3 regions of the Streptomyces sp. RK62 genome follow, and region 3 is predicted to be linked to each of the others. Evidence: riboswitches for the same ligand, from Rfam matches in the RefSeq annotation. Region 3 holds a riboswitch; each other region holds the start of a gene.
The links. Region 3 has a riboswitch for thiamine pyrophosphate ahead of thiO (glycine oxidase ThiO). Riboswitches for the same ligand answer to the same signal wherever they lie in the genome.
Positions count from the first base shown of each region.

Region 1: linked by a shared signal. The riboswitch ahead of KBY32_RS06150 (thiamine ABC transporter substrate binding subunit) and the one ahead of thiO (glycine oxidase ThiO) in region 3 are both predicted to bind thiamine pyrophosphate.
Region 2: linked by a shared signal. The riboswitch ahead of thiC (phosphomethylpyrimidine synthase ThiC) and the one ahead of thiO (glycine oxidase ThiO) in region 3 are both predicted to bind thiamine pyrophosphate.

Region 1 covers NZ_JAGPYD010000002.1:521,255-527,891, forward strand. The annotation lists gene KBY32_RS06130 (maleylpyruvate isomerase family mycothiol-dependent enzyme) at 1-681, opposite strand, end outside; gene KBY32_RS06135 (cupin domain-containing protein) at 830-1,336, shown strand; gene KBY32_RS06140 (DUF3303 family protein) at 1,405-1,701, opposite strand; gene rlmN (23S rRNA (adenine(2503)-C(2))-methyltransferase RlmN) at 1,921-3,027, shown strand; TPP riboswitch at 3,052-3,157, shown strand; gene KBY32_RS06150 (thiamine ABC transporter substrate binding subunit) at 3,411-4,490, shown strand; gene KBY32_RS06155 (iron ABC transporter permease) at 4,466-6,133, shown strand; gene KBY32_RS06160 (ABC transporter ATP-binding protein) at 6,134-6,637, shown strand, end outside.
Region 2 covers NZ_JAGPYD010000007.1:169,791-176,427, reverse strand. The annotation lists gene KBY32_RS15375 (helix-turn-helix domain-containing protein) at 95-820, shown strand; gene KBY32_RS15370 (SsgA family sporulation/cell division regulator) at 916-1,353, shown strand; gene KBY32_RS15365 (YibE/F family protein) at 1,475-3,028, opposite strand; TPP riboswitch at 3,100-3,256, shown strand; gene thiC (phosphomethylpyrimidine synthase ThiC) at 3,249-5,063, shown strand; gene KBY32_RS15355 (hypothetical protein) at 5,208-6,242, shown strand.
Region 3 covers NZ_JAGPYD010000013.1:166,623-173,259, forward strand. The annotation lists gene pknB (Stk1 family PASTA domain-containing Ser/Thr kinase) at 1-554, opposite strand, end outside; gene KBY32_RS25300 (thiazole synthase) at 673-1,467, opposite strand; gene thiS (sulfur carrier protein ThiS) at 1,471-1,671, opposite strand; gene thiO (glycine oxidase ThiO) at 1,668-2,831, opposite strand; TPP riboswitch at 2,829-2,940, opposite strand; gene KBY32_RS25315 (hypothetical protein) at 2,993-3,340, shown strand; gene KBY32_RS25320 (hypothetical protein) at 3,456-4,634, shown strand; gene KBY32_RS25325 (NAD(P)/FAD-dependent oxidoreductase) at 4,712-5,875, shown strand; gene KBY32_RS25330 (Rv2175c family DNA-binding protein) at 5,953-6,318, shown strand; gene thiE (thiamine phosphate synthase) at 6,530-6,637, shown strand, end outside.

The DNA of each region.
Region 1 (6,637 bases), on a different contig from region 3:
GATCTCGCCGGCGGTGCCCGTGACGGAGACGCCGGCCGCGTCCGGGCCCTCCCCGGGCAGCCGGGTGGAGCGTGCGCCGTCCCCGTCGACCGTGAGGCGCCAGGAGTACCCCTCGGTGGCGTGGAAGTCGAAGGTGGTCGGCTTGTGCGGCCAGGCGGCGGTCGTGGCGCAGCAGGTGGCCAGGAACTCGTCGACCCCGTCGAGCGCCACGTCGTCCGGCAGCGGCCGCGGGGCGCCGAGGGCGACCTGGACGTCGTACGTGTGCACGGTGGTCTCCTGGACCCGGTGCCGGGCGACTCCGGCGGCGCTCTGCGGCGACTGCCCGGCTCCCCACCAGGTCCAGCACCCACGCTCGGGCCCCGCGTCCCGAAGGGCGCTCAGCAGCAGCTCTGTCGACTCCTCGAGCCACTCCAGCAACGCCTCCCGCTCCCGGGGTACGGCGATGGCGGTACGAGCCGCGACAGCGTCGGCCGGGGGACCGTCGGCGGGTCCCGCGCCCACGATGGCGGCCCAGAACCGGTCCCCGCCGCCGAGGTGCTGCACCAGATCGAACAACGTCCACTCGGGGCAGGTCGGCACCGGCACCTCGAAATCGGCCGCCGAGGCGACCGCGGCGCGAAAGGCGCCCGACCGCTCGTCGATGAGCCGAAGCAGGCCGGAGAAGTCATACGTACATGTCATGGCCACCACGGGTGTCTATCACCGCCCGGTGGCGGCCGCACAGCGATTTACGCGGGGGAGCGGGGCGCGGGGGCGGCACGGAGGGCGCCTCCTATGAATCGGTCATAGGGTTGCAGAGGACGGCACAACCGACACCTGGGAGGCCGTTATGGGGGCTCTCCGTTTCGTAGTCGAACCGGACGAGGGCAAGTCGATCTGGCTAGCGGGCATAGGAGTCGACTTCAAGATCCGGGGCGAGGAGACCGGCAGCCAGTTCTCGATCGTCGAGCACCCCATCGAGCCGGGCCGTCTCGTACCGCCGCACGTTCACAGCCGTGAGGACGAGTTCTCGTACGTCCTGCAGGGCAGGGTCGGCGCACGAGTGGGCGACGAGGAGGCCACGGCGGGTCCGGGCTCGTACATCCTCAAACCGCGAGGCATCCTGCACACCTTCTGGAACGCCGGCCCGGAACCGGCGAGGATCCTGGAGATCATCTCCCCCGCGGGCTTCGAGGGGTTCTTCGCCGCACTGGGCACGGCCGGCGAGACGGCCTCCGATCCTGCCGAGTTCCTCCAGCGCCGGGCCGAGCTGGGCGAGCAGTACGGTCTCGGGTTCTCCGACGAGTGGGTCGCCGAACTCACCGCCAGGTACCAGCTCAAGCTCCTCGGCGAGTGACTGGAGCGCCGAGCAGACGCGGCCGGCACCCGTTGCGGCGGATCGAGCGTTGTGGGCGGCCGAAGAGGTCACCCCCGTTGCAGCGCGGCAAGACCCTTCTGCAGGTCTTCGCTGTTCATCACCGGCTGGATCTCGATCTTCGCGCCGAGTCCCTCGAGGAGTGGTTCCGTGATCGTGGGCAGCAGTGAACTGTCCTGCATGTCGAAGACGAAGGTGCAGGACCGCCCGCCTTCGCTGGGCCCGAAGTAGGCAGCCTCAGGCTTGAGTCGTTCCGTCATCGACTGCATGATCTGCGGCAGCGTGCCGTTCTTGAGCGCCTCATTCGAGATCTGGGTGTCCAGATGCGCTCTCAGCATGACCCTCATCGCACGCGCTCCCTCCGTCCACCACGACCGGCGCGGTCTCGTCCGCGCGCAGAGATCCGGTGACGTCCCGCTCAGCCTCTTCTCGTGTGATCAGGGCAGCAACATCTCGTCCTCCGACCGTGTCGCAGGTGGCGATCAAGGGCGGTCATCGGCATGCACCTACGCCTCCATCCCGCTCCCGCCTGGCCTTCGCAGATGATCTGCCACACTGGAAGGGTTATGCCTGCACCCGGAGAACTCACATTCGTCGCCCCGCGCGGAGCCAAGAAGCCGCCGCGGCATCTTGCCGATCTCACGCCCGGTGAGCGCAAGGACGCCGTCGCCGCGATCGGCGAGAAGCCGTTTCGTGCCAAGCAGCTGTCGCAGCACTACTTCGCGCGGTACGCGCACGATCCGGAGCAGTGGACCGACATCCCCGCCGGGTCGCGTGCCAAGCTGCGGGACGAGTTGCTGCCCGAGCTGATGACCGTCGTGCGGCATCTGTCGACCGACCAGGGGACCACGCGTAAGACGCTGTGGCGGCTGTTCGACGGGACGCTCGTCGAGTCGGTGCTGATGCGGTACCCGGACCGGGTGACCATGTGCATCAGCTCGCAGGCCGGGTGTGGGATGAACTGTCCCTTCTGCGCTACGGGACAGGCTGGGCTGGATCGTAATCTGTCGACCGCTGAGATCGTTCATCAGATCGTCGATGGGATGCGGGCGCTGCGGGACGGGGATGTGCCCGGTGGGCCCGCTCGGCTGTCCAACATCGTCTTCATGGGGATGGGCGAGCCGCTCGCCAACTACAAGCGGGTCGTCGGGGCCATTCGGCGGCTCACCGATCCGGAGCCCGACGGGCTGGGGCTTTCGCAGCGGGGGATCACCGTTTCGACGGTCGGGCTGGTGCCTGCCATTCATCGGTTCGCCGATGAGGGGTTCAAGTGCCGGCTCGCGATCTCGCTGCACGCGCCCGACGACGAGCTGCGGGACACCCTCGTCCCCGTGAACACGCGGTGGAAGGTGCGGGAGGTGCTGGACGCCGGGTGGGAGTACGCGGCCCGGTCCGGGCGCCGGCTGTCCATCGAGTACGCGCTCATCCGGGACATCAACGACCAGGCCTGGCGCGGTGACCGGCTCGGGCGGCTGCTCAAGGGCAAGCCCGTGCACGTGAATCTGATTCCGCTGAACCCGACTCCGGGGTCGAAGTGGACCGCCTCGCGGCCCGAGGACGAGAAGGCGTTCGTCGAGGCCATCGCCGCCCACGGTGTACCGGTGACGATCCGGGACACCCGTGGTCAGGAGATCGACGGGGCGTGTGGTCAGCTCGCCGCCACCGAGCGGTAGTCTGACCGGCGTCAACACATCTGCATATTCCGACAGGGGAGCGCCACAGCGCTGAGAGTGCGGCACCGGCCGCAGACCCTCCGAACCTGGCCCAGGTCATTCTGGGTAGGGAGATCGGTCATCACTCGAGCTGTTGCGCCCTGCCCTAGGCCGTGTCCGCAAAGTCCCGTCTGCCGTTCGACGTCCGGCACGCACTCTCGCCGCACCGGCCGGCCACCCGCGTACAACCAGTACGCGGGAGTCCGCCCGGCACGCCGAGAGCACGCACCGGACGCCGCTCGGCCCGCCCTCCGGGCGGACGACGCGACTTTACGGATACGACCTAGCCCCCCGGGGCCACGGGCAGGGCCGCGTCTCTTCCTGGTCACTCCAGGAGGAATCAAGTGGGCATCACCAAGAAGGTCACCGTCCTGGCCGTCGGGCTGGGGCTCGTCACGCTGTCCGCCTGCGGGTCGTCCGGCGGGGACGACAGCGGCGGCGGTTCCAAGACCGTCACACTGGTCAGCCATAGTTCGTGGGCCGTGTCCAAGGACGTCCTCGCCGCCTTCGAGAAGCAGTCCGGCTACAAGGTCCGGGTCCTGGAGGACGGCGACGCCGGGGAGGCCGTCAACAAGGCCATCCTGACCAAGGACAACCCGCAGGGCGACGTCTTCTTCGGCGTCGACAACACCCTGCTGTCCCGCGCCCTCGACAACGGCCTGTTCCAGCCGTACGAGGCCAAGGGCTCGGACAGGATCCTGCCCGAGTTCCGGGTCGACCAGGACAAGCACCGGGTCACGCCCGTCGACACCGGCGACATCTGCGTCAACTACGACAAGGCGTACTTCAGCAAGCACAAGCTGGCCCCGCCGACCTCGTTCGACGACCTGATCAAGCCCGCCTACAAGGACCTCCTCGTCACCGAGAACGCCTCCACCTCCTCGCCCGGCCTCGGGTTCCTGCTCGGGACCGCCGCCAAGTACGGGGACGAGGGCTGGCAGGACTACTGGAAGAAGCTGAAGGCCAACGGCGTCAAGGTCGTCAGCGGCTGGGACCAGGCCTACAACGAGGAGTTCTCCGGGTCCGCCGGCGGCAAGAAGGCCAAGGGCGACCGGCCGCTCGTGGTGTCGTACGCCTCCTCGCCGCCCGCCGAGGTCATCTACGCCGACCCTAGGCCGACCACCGCGCCGACCGGTGTCGCGGACGGCACCTGCTTCCGGCAGTTCGAGTACGCCGGTCTGCTGAGCAACGCCAAGAACGCCGAGGGCGGCAAGGCCCTGATCGACTTCCTGGTGTCCAAGACGTTCCAGGACGACATGCCGCTGAACATGTTCGTCTACCCCGTGGTCGAGGGCGCCCAGGTGCCCGAGGAGTTCACGGAGTTCGGGCCGGCGGCCGAGAACCCCCAGACCATGGACCCGGCGAAGATCGCCGACCATCGTGACGACTGGGTCAAGTCGTGGACCTCGCTCGTCCTGAGGTAGTGGGACGCCGTACGCGGAGCGCGGCGGCGCGGCTCGGTCTCGTCGCCGTGCCCGTCGCGTTCTTCGCGGTGTTCTTCGCCTACCCGGTCGCCGCGATCGTGGCGCGCGGCCTGCACGTCGACGGGGTGTGGCGGTTCGGGCGGCTGTGGGACGTGCTCGGGCAGTCCGACATCCGGCACGTGCTGTGGTTCACCACCTGGCAGGCCCTCGCCTCCACCGCGCTCACCCTGCTGATCGCGCTGCCCGGCGCCTATGTCTTCGCCCGCTTCGACTTCCCCGGCAAACAGGTCCTGCGGGCCGTCGTGACCGTGCCGTTCGTGCTGCCGACCGTCGTCGTCGGCACCGCGTTCCTCGCGCTCGTCGGCCGCGGCGGGCTGCTCGACGAGCTGTGGGGCGTACGGCTCGACACGACCGTGTGGGCGATCCTGCTCGCGCACGTCTTCTTCAACTACGCCGTCGTCGTACGCACGGTGGGCGGGCTGTGGGCGCAGCTGGACCCCCGGCAGGAGGAGGCCGCGCGGATGCTGGGGGCGTCCCGGTGGACCGCCTGGCGGACCGTCACCCTGCCGGCGCTCGGGCCCGCCGTGGCCGCCGCCGTGCTCATGGTCTTCCTGTTCACCTTCACGTCGTTCGGCGTCGTGCAGATCCTCGGCGGGCCGGCGTTCTCCACCCTGGAGGTGGAGATCTACCGGCAGACCTCGGAGATCTTCGACCTGTCCACGGCCGCCGTGCTGACGATCGTGCAGTTCGTGGCGGTCGGCGCGATCCTCGCCGTGCACGCGTGGACCGTACGGCGGCGGGAGAGCACCCTGCGGCTGGTCGACGCGGCCCTGACCTCGCGGCGGCCGCGCGGGGCCGGGCAGTGGGCGCTGCTGGCCGGCGTCCTGGCCGTCATCGTCGTACTCCTGCTGCTGCCGCTGGCCGTGCTGGTGCAGCGGTCGCTCGACGCGCCGGACCTCGGCTACTACCGGGCGCTCACCGAGGCCGACGGCGGGGTCTTCCTCGTCGCCCCGATCGAGGCGATCGGCAACTCGCTCGAGTACGCCGTCGTCGCCACCCTCATCGCCGTGCTGGTCGGCGGACTCGCGGCGGCCGCGCTGACCCGGCGTGACGCGGGCCGGTTCGTGCGGGGCTTCGACGCGCTGCTGATGCTGCCGCTCGGGGTGTCCGCGGTGACCGTCGGATTCGGGTTCCTGATCTCCCTGGACGAGCCGCCGCTCGACCTCCGCAGCAGCTGGATCCTGGTGCCGCTCGCGCAGGCGCTGGTCGGGGTGCCGTTCGTCGTACGGACCATGCTGCCCGTGCTGCGGGCCGTCGACGACCGGCTGCGGGAGGCGGCCGCGGTGCTCGGCGCCTCGCCGTGGCGGGTGTGGCGGGAGATCGACCTGCCGATGGTGCGGCGGGCGCTGCTGATCGCGGCCGGGTTCGCCTTCGCCGTGTCGCTCGGCGAGTTCGGCGCGACCGTGTTCATCGCACGGCCCGACAACCCGACGCTGCCGGTCGCCGTGGCCCGGCTGCTGGGGCGGGCGGGCGACCTCAACTACGGCCAGGCGATGGCCCTTTCGACGGTGCTGATGGTGGTGTGCGCGGTGGCGCTCCTCGTGCTGGAGCGGCTGCGCACCGACCGGACGGGGGAGTTCTAGATGCTGCTGAGCCTCGAGGGCGCGACGGTCCGCTTCGGTGGGCGGGCGGTGCTCGACGCCGTCGACCTGGAGGTCGCCGAGCACGAGATCGTGTGCGTGCTGGGGCCCAGCGGCAGCGGGAAGTCGACGCTGCTGCGGGCCGTGGCGGGGCTGCAGCGCCTGGACGCCGGCCGGGTCACCCTCGACGGGCGCGACCAGGCCGGGGTGCCCGCGCACCGGCGTGGCGTCGGCCTGATGTTCCAGGACCACCAGCTGTTCCCGCAGCGGGACGTCGGCGGCAATGTCGCCTTCGGCGCGCGGATGCACGGGGCGTCCCGCCGTGAACAGGCCGACCGGGTCTCCGAGTTGCTTGACCTCGTCGGGCTGCCGGGAGCCGCCGGCCGGGCCGTCGCCTCGCTGTCCGGCGGCGAGCAGCAGCGGGTGGCGCTCGCCCGCGCCCTCGCGCCCCGACCGCGACTGCTGATGCTGGACGAGCCGCTGGGGCAGCTCGACCGCTCGCTGAGG
Region 2 (6,637 bases), on a different contig from region 3:
CTCGGTGCCCCAGGTCCCCCGGCAGACGACGCCGGTCTCCGAGACGGCCCCGGCACCCCCGGAGCAGCCGCCGTCCGCGACCCTCATCGGATCCGTGCAGCGCGCCATGCGCCTGCTGGAGTGCGTCGCGGGTCATACGTACGGCGCTCCCGCCAAGCAACTCGCCCGGGAGACGGGCCTGGCGCTGCCCACGGCCTACCACCTGCTGCGCACCCTGGTGCACGAGGGCTATCTGCGCCGCGACAAGGGGCTGTTCTTCCTCGGTGACGCCGCCGTGCGGCTGAGCAGCAGCAGCGCCCAGCAGAAACGTCGCAGCACAATGGTCGACGCACTCGCTCGATGGCGTGACGCGATCGGTGTCCCGGTTTACTACGCCCAGTACCGCGAGGGTGAGATCGAGGTCATGTGCGTCTCCGACACCCCGGGCAATCCGGCGGTGCAGGAGTGGGCCGACTTCCGTGAGACCGGCCATGCCCACGCCATCGGCCAGTGTCTGCTCTCCCAGTTGGACGAGGAGGCCCGGCGCGACCATCTGGACCGGCATCCGGTGCGCGCCATCACGCCCTACACCGTCCGGGACAGCGCCAGCCTGCTACGACGCCTGGACCAGGCCGGGCGGATGGCGCCGGTGACCGAGCGTCAGGAGTACGCGCTGGGCACGGTCTGTGCGGCGATTCCCATCACGGTGGGCACGACGGCCGCGACGATGGCCCTGTCCCTCCCCTTCCACCAGGCCGACCGGTTGCCGTCGGCGGTGCGTCAGCTCCAGGTCGAGATCGGCCGGCTTCTGGGGTCACTCGCGCTCTCTATCAGTATCTGAAAACTCACTCCTTGTGATCTCTCGTGTACGTTCAGCAAGATTCCACCAGTGTCGGGGTCGTCCCGGCCAGTCGAAGGCAACCGACGGGGTAGGCGATGCGCGAGTCCGTACAGGCAGAGGTCATGATGAGCTTTCTCGTCTCCGAGGAGCTCTCCTTCCGCATCCCGGTCGAACTGCGCTACGAGTGCTGTGATCCCTACGCCGTGCGGCTCACCTTCCATCTGCCCGGTGACGCCCCGGTCACCTGGGCCTTCGGCCGCGAGCTGCTGGTCGACGGGGTGGGCCGGCCCTGCGGGGAAGGCGATGTACGGGTCTCACCGGCCGGGTCCGACACCCTCGGCGATGTGCTGATCCGGCTCCAGGTGGGCCTGGACCAGGCGCTGTTCCGTTCCTCCGTCGCCCCGCTCGTGGCCTTCCTGGACCGCACCGACAAGCTGGTACCGCTCGGACAGGAGGGGGCGCTCGCCGACTTCGACGCGCATCTCGACGAGGCCCTGGACCGCATCCTGGCGGAGGAGCAGAGCGCGGGCTGACGTGTCGCGTGGCGGCGGGGGGTGGGGGTGGCGTAACGCTTCAGCGGAGGTGGGGCACCTCATGGGACGGCTCTCGGGATGCCCCTCGAGGGCGCCTGACGGGGCGCCTCACGCCGGCGCCTCACCGCTTGCGGCGCCGACCCCGTCCACCCCGTGTACTCCGTCCCATGGCCGGTGCGGTGCCCGCAACGGCCGGCTGGGCCCCCGCAGGCGCCGGCGCCCTGCCGGGCTCGGGTCGGTCGGCCGACACCACCAGGGCGGCCAGGGCCGTGGTCACCGGCACGGAGGCGACGAGTCCGATGGAGCCCACCAGCGTGCGCACGATCTCCTCGGCCACCAACTCGCTGTTGGCGACCGTGCCGACACCGCTCTGGGCGATGGAGAAGAGCAGCAGCAAGGGCAGTGCGGCACCCGCGTAGGCGAGGACGAGGGTGTTGACGACGGACGCGATGTGGTCGCGTCCGATGCGGATACCGGCCCGGTACAGCCCGCGCCAGCCCATCGTGGGGTTGGCCTCGTGCAGCTCCCAGACCGCGGAGGTCTGGGTGACCGTCACGTCGTCGAGCACACCGAGCGAGCCGATGATGATCCCGGCCAGCAGCAGTCCGCTCATGTCGATCGACGGGTACAGGCCGTGGATGAGGCCGGTGTTGTCGTCGGTGTTGCCGGTCAGCGCGGCCCAGTCGATGAACACCGAGCCCAGGACGCCGATCAGCAGGAGCGAGATCAGGGTGCCGAGGACCGCGACGGACGTCCGTGCCGATGGACCGTGACACAGATAGAGCGCGATGAGCATGATGGCGCTCGCTCCCACCACGGCGACCACCAGCGGGTTCGAGCCCTGCAGGATCGCCGGCAGGATGAAGAAGTTGAGCAGCAGGAAGCTGATCGCCAGGGAGACCAGGGCCATGACGCCCCGCAGCCGTCCGACGAGTACGACGGCGACGGCGAAGATCCCGGCGAGCACCGACAGCGGGACGCGCCGGTTGACGTCCGTGACCGCGTACTGGAGGTCCTTGGGAGCGGAGGGCTCGTAGGCGACCACGACCTCCTGGCCCTCGCTCAACTGCCGTGACTGGTCGGGCTGGACGACCTCCGTGAACGTACGGCCCTTGTCCTTCCCCGTGTCGACGCGGATCGTCGCCTTTTTGCAGGTGCCGCTCTCCTCGCGCACCGCGGAGGAGCCCGAGGGGGTGGAGGTGTCGCCGGTCGGCGGTACTCCTCCGGCGCCCACCTCCTTGCAGCTCAGCTCGACCACCTTGGTGACCGTGGCCTGCTGGGTCTGCCGGTCGAAGCCGACCCCGGTGCGCTCGTGCGCCGGGGCGCCGCCCGGCCAGAGCACGGCGAGGCCGACCACGACCGCGGCGGCGAACGGGATCAGGACGGCCGCGATGACCTTGCGCAGATGACGGGAGACCGGAGCGGCCGGACCGTGGGAGTGGCTGTGCCCATGCCCATGCCCATGCCCATGACCGTGCCCATGACCGGAGCCGGAGCCGGGCCCGGAACCATGCCCGTGACCGGGGTCGTGCCCGTGTCCGCCGTCGGAGCCGCCTCCGGGCGCTCCCGAACTCCAGCCGCCCTGACGGTCGTTGCGTTGTGCGGTGCCGTTGTCGGGGCCTGAGTCTCGGCGCGGTTCGGGCGGAGGGAACGGAGGTTCATGCATCGTGGTCACCCTGCGATCATCGCAAGAACGGCGGGGGCCCTCTGTTCACCGCGCCCGAACTGACGTTAGCGTAGAACCACCTTTGTACACGCGGGAGCTCGGAGCACCGGGCTGAGAGGGCGCTGACCTCCGTCCCAGCGATGTTTCACATGAAACATCGGCAGACGGATATCGCTGCGTCGACCGCCGAACCTGTTACCGGGTAATGCCGGCGTAGGGAGTAGGTCTCATGACCATCAAGGACGCGCGCACGCCTGCCTCGAACCAGGACGAAACGCCCGTGCAGAGCGAATCCTCCACCGAGGCCGGGAAGTCCATCGGCTGGCACAAGGCGTATGTCGAGGGCTCACGCCCCGATCTGCGGGTGCCGGTCCGCCAGGTGCACCTCACCAACGGGCAGTCGGTCACGCTGTATGACACCTCGGGCCCGTACACCGATCCAGCCGCCGAGACCGACGTCCGTCGGGGGCTGCCTCCGCTGCGGGAGAACTGGATCATCGCCCGCGGGGACACCGCGGAGTACGCGGGCCGGCCCGTCCGGCCCGAGGACGACGGCATCAAGCACACGGCGCCGCGCGGAGGTCTGCGCAACCTCGACGCGGTGTTCCCGGGACGGCCGCGTCAGCCCCGGCGCAGCCGTGACGGCCGGGCGGTCACGCAGCTTGCGTACGCCCGTCGCGGGGAGATCACTCCTGAGATGGAGTTCGTGGCGATCCGGGAGAACGTCGACCCCGAGGTGGTCCGTGAGGAGATCGCCGCGGGCCGGGCGGTTCTGCCCGCCAACGTCAACCACCCGGAGATCGAGCCGATGATCATCGGCAAGCGGTTCCTGGTGAAGGTCAACGCCAACATCGGTAACTCCGCCGTGACATCCTCCATCGAGGAGGAGGTCGAGAAGATGACCTGGGCGACCCGCTGGGGCGCCGACACGGTCATGGACCTCTCCACCGGCCGCAACATTCACACCACCCGCGAGTGGGTGCTGCGCAACTCCCCTGTGCCCATCGGCACGGTGCCGCTCTACCAGGCGCTGGAGAAGGTCGACGGCAAGGCCGAGGAACTGACCTGGGAGATCTACAAGGACACGGTCATCGAGCAGGCCGAGCAGGGCGTGGACTACATGACGGTCCATGCGGGCGTGCGCCTGCCGTACGTGCCGCTCACCGCGAACCGAAAGACGGGCATCGTCTCGCGCGGCGGCTCGATCATGGCCGCGTGGTGCCTCGCGCACCACAAGGAGAGCTTCCTGTACGAGAACTTCGAGGAGCTCTGCGAGATCCTCGCCGCCTACGACGTGACGTACTCCCTCGGCGACGGCCTGCGGCCGGGGTCGATCGCGGACGCCAACGACGAGGCGCAGTTCGCGGAGTTGAGGACGCTCGGGGAGCTCAACACCATCGCCAAGCGGTTCAACGTGCAGACCATGATCGAGGGCCCCGGTCATGTCCCGATGCACAAGATCAAGGAGAACATCGACCTCCAGCAGGAGATCTGCGAGGAGGCCCCGTTCTACACGCTCGGCCCGCTAACGACGGATGTGGCTCCGGCCTACGACCACATCACGTCGGGCATCGGCGCCGCGATGATCGCCTGGTGGGGCACCGCGATGCTCTGCTACGTGACGCCCAAGGAGCACCTGGGCCTGCCCAACCGCGACGACGTCAAGACCGGCGTCATCACCTACAAGATCGCCGCGCACGCGGCCGACCTCGCCAAGGGCCACCCCGGCGCGCAGGAGTGGGACGACGCGCTGTCCGACGCCCGCTTCGAGTTCCGCTGGGAGGACCAGTTCAACCTGGCGCTCGACCCGGACACGGCCCGCGAGTTCCACGACGAGACGCTCCCGGCGGAGCCGGCCAAGACGGCCCACTTCTGCTCCATGTGCGGACCGAAGTTCTGCTCGATGAAGATCTCCCAGGACATTCGCCGCCGGCACGGCGGCACCCAGGAGGAGATCGAGGGCGAGATCGAACAGGGCATGGCCCAGAAGTCGAAGGAGTTCGCGGCAGCGGGCAACAGGGTGTACCTGCCCCTGGCGGACTGACCCAGCACCCGGAACGACGACTCGGGCCCGCGCCCCACGGAGTTCGCGGGCCCGAGTCGATCCGTAATGCGGCGACGCGACCGTGGTTGCTCCACCATGATGCGTCGAGGACGTACGGCCTACGTCCGCGTGTGGAGGGCAACGATGGACAGCACCGAGGTGGTGCGGTGGCAGGCGACCGGCAAGGTGCGGTCGTTGATGTGGGACGGGGACGACCTCGTCGACAGAGTGGATGGGGGACGGCGCTGGACATCCGACGGCGCCGAGCACCAGTCACGGCAGCTGTACGCGTACCCCTTCGACCGGGCCGTCGTCTCACCGTCCGGCCGGTACACCGTCACGTACACCGAGCGGGGGACGAAAGCCCTGCTCCTCGACGGACAGCGGATCGTTCGTGAGCTCAACCGGAGCCACTACCACGCCGAGGACTTCGACTACCCGGTGGCGCTCGGCGCGCTGGCCGACGGTCGGGAGGTGCTCGTGCACTGCCCCGAGGCCTATGAGGTCATCGAGGTCGAGGATGTGGCAACGGGTAAGCGGCTCACTCATGGCGAGCGGACGCCGATCGACGTCTTCCATTCCAGACTCGCCATGAGCACCGACGGCAAGCACCTCCTCTCGGCCGGCTGGCTGTGGAGTCCGTTCGGGATCGCCCGGGTGTACGACCTCGAACGGGCACTGACAGAACCGGCCGTGCTCGACGACGAGGGCCTGTTGCCACCGGGGAGCTGGGCGGACGCCGAGATCGACGCCGCCTGCTGGCTCGACGGCGATCGCCTGGCGGTGGCGACGGGCGAAGCCGAAGCCGACGAGGGTGACCTGGGAGTGCTGGGGCCAGAGCAGTTGGGCGTCTGGTCGATCTCTGAGCGGAAATGGCTGCACAGGCACCGGCTTGAGGTTCCGATGGGCACACTCATCGGACATGGCGATCGCGTCATCGCGCTGTGCGAGTACCCGCGGCTGATCGACGTGGCCACCGGAGCCGTTCTCGCGGAGTGGCCGGAGGTCGTCGTCTCATCGCGAGTCGGCAGCTACGGGGTGACCCACGTACCGACGCCGGTGGCTGCGCTTCATCCGGACGGCAGCCGTCTGGCGGTAGCGCAGCCGGACGGAATCGCGATCATCGCGCTTCCCCGGTCGGCTTCGTGCCCATCTCCGAAGGAAGCCTCCAGCCGATGAAGATCTCCAGGACCGTCCGCCGCTGGCACGGCGGCACCAGGAGGAGATCGAGGTGTACCTGCCGATCGCGGACTGATCTTCTGACGTGTCGGAGTCCCCACACACATCGTGAGGGACACCGACAGAATTTCGTGGATTCAATGAGTGCCGGTCCCTGTGCGCTTTTGATCTGCGGGGTTCAACGCGATGTTGGGCGGAAGATCAACTTGTTCACGCCCGAATTGTTGAGGCCTGTACGCACGCCTGGCGAACGCCACGTGACTCGGCGCCGTTACCTCAAGTCGGGCTCAGAATACTGATCACGCTATTGATGTGTACATGTGTGGTCCGTAGTGTTCTCGGCGTTCGGCCGCTTGACCAGCGGCCATGACCTGGGGGAATTGTGAGAGTACGAA
Region 3 (6,637 bases):
GGCGCGAGATACGAGACGGTGCCGAGGACGGCGCCGGTGGTGCTGGTCACGGTGTCCACCGAGCGCACCAGTCCGAAGTCGGCGACCTTCACCCGGCCGTCGTCCCCTATCAGGACGTTCTCCGGCTTCATGTCGCGGTGCACGAACCCCGCACGGTGCGCGGCGCCGAGCGCGGCGAGCACCGGCTCCAGGATGTCGAGCGCGGCCCGCGGCTGGAGCGCCCCGCGCTCGCGCAGGACGTCGCGCAGGGTGCAGCCCGCGATGTACTCCATCGCGAGATAGACGTACGACCCGTCGGTGCCCTGGTCGAAGACCTGCACCACGTTCGGGTGGGCCAGCCGGGCGACGGACTTCGCCTCCCGGATGAACCGCTCGACGAACGCCCCGTCCACCGCCAGCGCCGGATGCATCACCTTGAGCGCGAGCACGCGGTCGAGGCGGGTGTCCAGGGCCCGGTAGACCGTGGCCATCCCGCCGACCGCGATCCGCGCGTCCACGCGATACCGGCCGTCGAGCACCTGCCCGACCAGAGGGTCCTGAAGGGTCGTATCCACGCAGGTGAGTGTACGAGCCGACACCGACACCCCGTCCGGTCCCGCATGGATCGGGGCGGGACTGCGACCGTCCTGTGACGGACACCTCAGCCTTCGGGCGCCTTGATCGAACGTACGTTCAGAACGCGGGCCGTTCCGGGTCCAGCCGCGCCAGTCCGTCCACCGGCGAGGACGCCTCCGCGAAGTGCCGCCTCGGAATGCGGCCCGCCCGGCGCGCCAGCCGGCCCGCCTCCACCGCGTGCCGCATCGCGTCGGCCATCAGCACCGGCTCCTGGGCCCGCGTCACCGCCGAGGCGAGCATCACACCGGCACAGCCCAGCTCCATCGCGAGCGCCGCGTCCGAGGCCGTACCGGCACCCGCGTCCAGGATCACCGGCACGCGCGCGTGCTCCACGATCAGCTGGAAGTTGTGCGGGTTGCGGATGCCGAGCCCGGAGCCGATGGGTGAGCCCAGCGGCATGATCGCCGCGCATCCGGCGTCCTCCAGCTTCCGCGCCAGCACCGGGTCGTCATTGGTGTACGGGAGCACCGTGAAACCGTCGTCCACCAGCGTCTCCGCCGCGTCCAGCAGCTCGACCGGGTCGGGCAGCAGGGTCCGCTCGTCGGCGATGACCTCCAGCTTCACCAGGTCCGTGCCGAGCGCCTCGCGCGCGAGGCGGGCCGTCAGCACCGCCTCGCCCGCCGTGAAGCACCCCGCGGTGTTCGGCAGCACCCGGATGCCGAGCCGGTCCAGCACCGACAGGACGGAGCCGTGCACCGAGGGGTCCACCCGGCGCATCGCGACGGTCGTCAGCTCCGTCCCGGACGCCACCAGCGCCCGCTCCAGGACGTCCAGGCTGGGCGCCCCGCCCGTGCCCATGATCAGCCGGGAGATGAGGGTCAGGTCCCCGATGACGAGGGGGTCGTCGGCCATGGGTCAGCCTCCTTGCACGGCGGTCAGGACCTCGACGCGGTCCCCCTCGCGCAGCGGCGTCGACGGCCACTGCGCGCGCGGGACGACGGTCTCGTTCAGGGCGGCGGCCACCCCGGAGGGGGCCCGCGTGAGCAGCCGTACGGCGGTGTCGAGCGCCGTACCGGGGTCGACCCGGCGCCGCTCGCCGTTGAGCGAGATGTTCATGCGGGCTGCTCCTCGCGGACGGCGGCGAACCGCAGCGGGGTGAAGTCACGGGCCACGTCCGGCAGTTCACCGGAGGTCAGGACGTGCGCCAGGACGTCCCCGGTGACCGGGGCGAGCAGTACGCCGTTGCGGCCGTGCCCGGTGGCGAGCAGCAGCCCGTCCAGCGCGGTCGGGCCGAGCAGCGGCGCGTTGTCGGGGGAGGCCGGGCGCAGGCCCGCCCGGGTCTCGGTCAGCGGCAGCTCGGTGATGCCGGGCACCAGCTCGTGGGCGTCCCGCAGCAGCTCGTACACACCGCCGGCGGTCACCGTGGTGTCCCAGCCCAGTTCCTCGCTCGTCGCGCCGACGACCAGCTCGCCGTTCTCGCGCGGCACCAGATACACCTGGCTGCCGCGCACCACCGCCCGCACCGTCCGGCTCAGGAACGGCGCGAGGCCCTTGGGCACGGTCAGCCGCAGCACCTGCCCCTTCACGGGCCGCACCGGCGGCCGTACGGCGTCGGGGACGCCCGCGAGCCGGCCGCTCAGGCTGCCCGCCGCGAGGACCACCCGGTCCGCGGCCAGCCGGCTGCCGTCCGTGGTGGTGACCCCGGTGGCCCGGTCCGCGGTGACGTCCAGGCGCTCGGCCCAGGTCCGGTGGAAGGTGACGCCGGCCCGCTCGCAGGCGGCCAGCAGCGCCCCGGTGAGCCGCCGCGGGTCGATCTGGTGGTCGCCGTCCACCCGCAGCCCGCCGCGCACCCCGGGCGCCAGCATCGGCTCCAGGCGCCGGCACTCCCGGCCCGTCAGCCACTCCGAGTCCAGCCCCGAACGGCTCTGCAGGGCGTGCAGCTCGCGCAGATGCGCGCGGTCGTCCGCGTCCAGCGCGACGGCGAGCGTGCCGCACCTGCGGTAGCCGAGGGCGTGTCCGGTGAGGTCGGTGAGCTCGGCCGCGAAGTCCGGATAGCGGCGGGCCGAGTCGAGGTTCAGGCCGAGCAGGGTCTGCTCGCCGTAGTGCAGTTCGGTGACCGCGGCCAGCATCCCGGCCGCCACCCGGGCGGCCCCGCCGCCCGGCTCCGGGTCCACCACGGCGGTGGCGAACCCGCGTTGCGCGGCCCGCCACGCCGTGACCAGGCCGATGATCCCGCCCCCCACGACGAGGACGTCTGAGGTACGCGTACGCGACATGGGCGTCCAGCCCCTCCCTTCGCCGGCATGACCCGGATCAGGTTCGTACGGTCGGAGGCCGCCAGCCTCCCTCTCAGCCCGGTGCGTCCGGGCTCCCGCGAGTGCTCTACGGTGGCCACCCTAGCCCGCAGTCCCCGGTATCGGTAAGGGAGCCTCCCCGCATGGCCCGCTCACTCGACGGTCTCGTCCTCGCCCCCGTCGCCGACCAGGCACCGGGGCAGGTGGGGACGCGCACCCGGTTCACGTACCACGAGCGGGACGGCGTGATCTGGGCCGAGTACAGCGGCGGCGACGTCGTACGCGGGCACCTCGTCGGCACCCGGGACGGCGACCGCCTCGACTTCCGGTACGTGCAGCTGAAGCGGGACGGCACGACCTCCTCCGGGCACTGCGTGTCCACGGTGGGCGAACTCCCGGACGGGCGCGTGCGTCTGGCGGAGACCTGGGAGTGGGAGTCGCAGCAGGGCAGCGGCACCAGCGTGGTGGAGCAGGTCCTCGCATCCGACTGACGGTCCGTCATGTGCGGGACGTACAACCGTTGCCGGCCGGCAGGGGTCTAGCGGTCCAAGGACTGTTCCCCGGTGGGCGCCGTCCGTCCGCCCGCGTCCCAGCAGAGGATCTGCCATGCACAGACCCCCGCACAGCCGTCGTGCCCCAAGTGCCGCTGTCGTCGCCGGCCTGATCGTGCTGGCCGCGGCTCCCGCCGCCTTCGGCGAGGAAGCCGCGCCCGACCTGGTCCTCGGCGGAGTCGAGCCGGTCCACGGGCTGCGGCCGGGGAGCACGTTCGACCTGCCGGTCACCGTGGCGAACAAGGGCACCGTGACCGCCCGGACGGCGTGGGTCTCCTACTCCGTCACCCGGGGGCTCGACCTCGTGGACGTCCCCTCCAACTGCCGTGTGCAGCACGTCAGGTCCTACGACGAGATGCCCGAGTACTGGACCGCGACGTGCGCGTACGACCAGGCGGTGGAGCCGGGCGTCGTGCTCACGCCCGGGAAGCCTCTCCGGGTCGAGGCACTGGACCGCGCGTACCACGACAGGCTGCGGCTGCGTGTCGGGTACGGGGACGCCCCGTCGGACGACGAGAACGGAGAGCCGTCGGTGCCGGGGACCGCGCCGGCGGTGAAACTGGTCGAGGGGCCGGCCGGTGGCGCGGGTTCCGCGAAGTACGTCCACGTGCCGGTCACCACTGTCAACACGGCCGACTATCGCGTGACGGGTGCCGCGCTGAGCGGGAGGGCCGGTGACACGGTGACGATGAAGGTGAGGTTCGCCAACGCCGGGCCCGCCTGGCTCCTGGAGGAGGGCGAGGTGCCGGGCGTCCACGTCCTCATCAAGCTTCCCGCCGGAACGTCGGTGGTCAAGCGTGACTACTACTGCCACGACAAGGGCGGGACGTACAACTGCCCCGCACACCTCGGTATGAACATGCCCGAGGACGCCCAGATGGAATACACCTTCAAGCTGAGGATCGACAAGCGGATCGCCGGCGCCAAGGGCTCGATCGCGCTGAGCCCCGAACGCCGCTCGTTCGACCCCGACAAGGCCAACGACAAGGCCGACATCACCCTGGACGTGACGGGCGGCGGGTCGGCCGGCTCCACGGGAGGCTCGTCAGGCGGTTCCACGGGCGGCTCGGCCGGCGGGTCGTCGTCGACGGGTGGCGACGACTCGAACGGCGGCGAACTGGCGGACACCGGCTCCTCGGCGCTGCCGCTCACGGGTGTGGCCGCCGCGGCGGTGGCCATGGGTGCGGGCGCGCTCCTCGCCATGCGCCGCGGCCGGGGCCGGAACCCGAGCTGACGACGAGTGTCTATGGTGAGCGGGTGAGCGAGCCAACCACCCAGTCGCAGCGGTCCGTGGTCGTCGCCGGTGCCGGCATGGCCGGTGTGCAGACGGCGGTCGCCCTGCGGGAGAAGGGCTTCACCGGGACGATCACCCTGATCGGCGCCGAGCCCCACCAGCCGTACGACCGCCCGCCCCTGTCCAAGGCGGTGCTGCTCGGCACCGCCGAGGGCTCCGCCTTCGACGTCGACTTCGAGGCGCTCGGCGTCGAACTGCGGCTCGGCCGCGAGGTGCTGGGCGTCCGCACCGCCGACCACGTCCTGGACACCGAGGCCGGGCCCGTCCCCTACGACGTGCTGGTCCTCGCCACGGGTGCCGAGCCCCTGCGGCTGCCGGGCACCGAGGGCGTCCCCGGTGTGCATCTGCTGCGCACCCTGGACGACGCCGAGCGGCTGCGCCCGGTGCTCGCCCGGCAGCACGACGTCGTGGTCGTCGGCGCGGGCTGGATCGGCGCCGAGTTCACCACCGCCGCCCGTGAGGCGGGCTGCGCGGTCACCGTCGTGGAGGCCGCCGAACGGCCGCTCGCGGGCGCCCTGCCCGCCGAGGTGGCCGCGCCGATGGCCGCCTGGTACGCGGACAGCGGGGCGGTGCTGCGCACGGGCACGCGCGTGGAGCGCGCCGAACCCGGCGAGGTCGTCCTGGACGACGGCACGCGGGTGTCCGCGGGCGCCGTCGTCGTCGGCATCGGGGCCCGGCCCGCCACCGCCTGGCTGACCGGCTCGGACATCGCGCTCGGCGCGCACGGCGAGGTCCTGGCCGACGACCGGCTGCGCACCTCGGCGCCGGACGTGTACGCGGTCGGCGACTGCGCCTCCTTCCCCTCCGGGCGCTACGGCGAACGCCTGCTCGTCCACCACTGGGACAACGCCCTCCAGGGGCCGCGCACGGTCGCCGCCGACATCCTCGGCGAGGCCGTCGCGCCCTACGACCCCGTGCCCTACTTCTGGTCCGAGCAGTTCGGCCGGTTCGTGCAGTACGCCGGACACCACCCGGGCGCCGACACGCTGCTGTGGCGCGGCGACCCGGCGGGCCCGGCCTGGTCGGTGTGCTGGCTGCGCGAGGGGCGGCTGACCGCGCTCCTGGCGGTGGGCCGGCCCCGGGACCTGGCCCAGGGACGGAGGCTGATCGAGGCGGGCACGCCGATGGACGCCACCCTGCTGGCGGACCCCGCGCGGCCCCTGAAGTCGGCGATCGCGTAGCGCGCGGGGGCGACGGCCGTGCCCGTGCGGACCGGCCTGGCTTCCGACTGTCGGTGCCAGATGGCAGGCTTGTTCCCGTGACCGAGATTGACGCAAAGATCGATGCTCTCGTCCCCGCCTGGCTCACCCTCCCCGACATCGCCGAGATGCTCGGCGTGGAGGTGACCCGCGTCCGGCAGCTGGTCAAGGAGGGCCAGCTCATCGCCGTACGCCGGGGTGAGAACCGCGCGCTGCACGTCCCCGCCGCCTTCATCGACGGGGACAAGGTCGTCAAGGGCCTGTCCGGGACCCTGACGCTCCTGCGGGACGACGGCTTCACGGACGAAGAGATGCTGGAGTGGCTCTTCACTCCCGACCCCTCCCTGCCCGGCACGCCGGCGCAGGCCCTGAGCGAGAACCGCGGCACGGAGGTGAAGCGCCGCGCCCAGGCGCTCGCCGTCTGACCCGCACACCGCCCGGCCCACGCGGCCGGCCCCGGGCCGCCGTCGACCGGTGACCCGGGCCCGGCCGCCCGGGTGAACACCCTCGGGGTGTGGCGCCGGTTCGCCGCGCCCCGCGGGACAGCCCTGCCCGCCGGGCGACCCCGTCGGCGGCTTTGGGTACGGTGCCTGCGTCCGGCATCCGACCGGCACCACCGACCCCAGGGGGCTCCGTATGTCCGACACCGCCACCGCGGGCACCGCCCGCGCGCGACTCGCCGACGCCCGGCTCTATCTGTGCACCGACGCCCGCAGGCGCCAGGGCGACCTCGCGGAGTTCCTG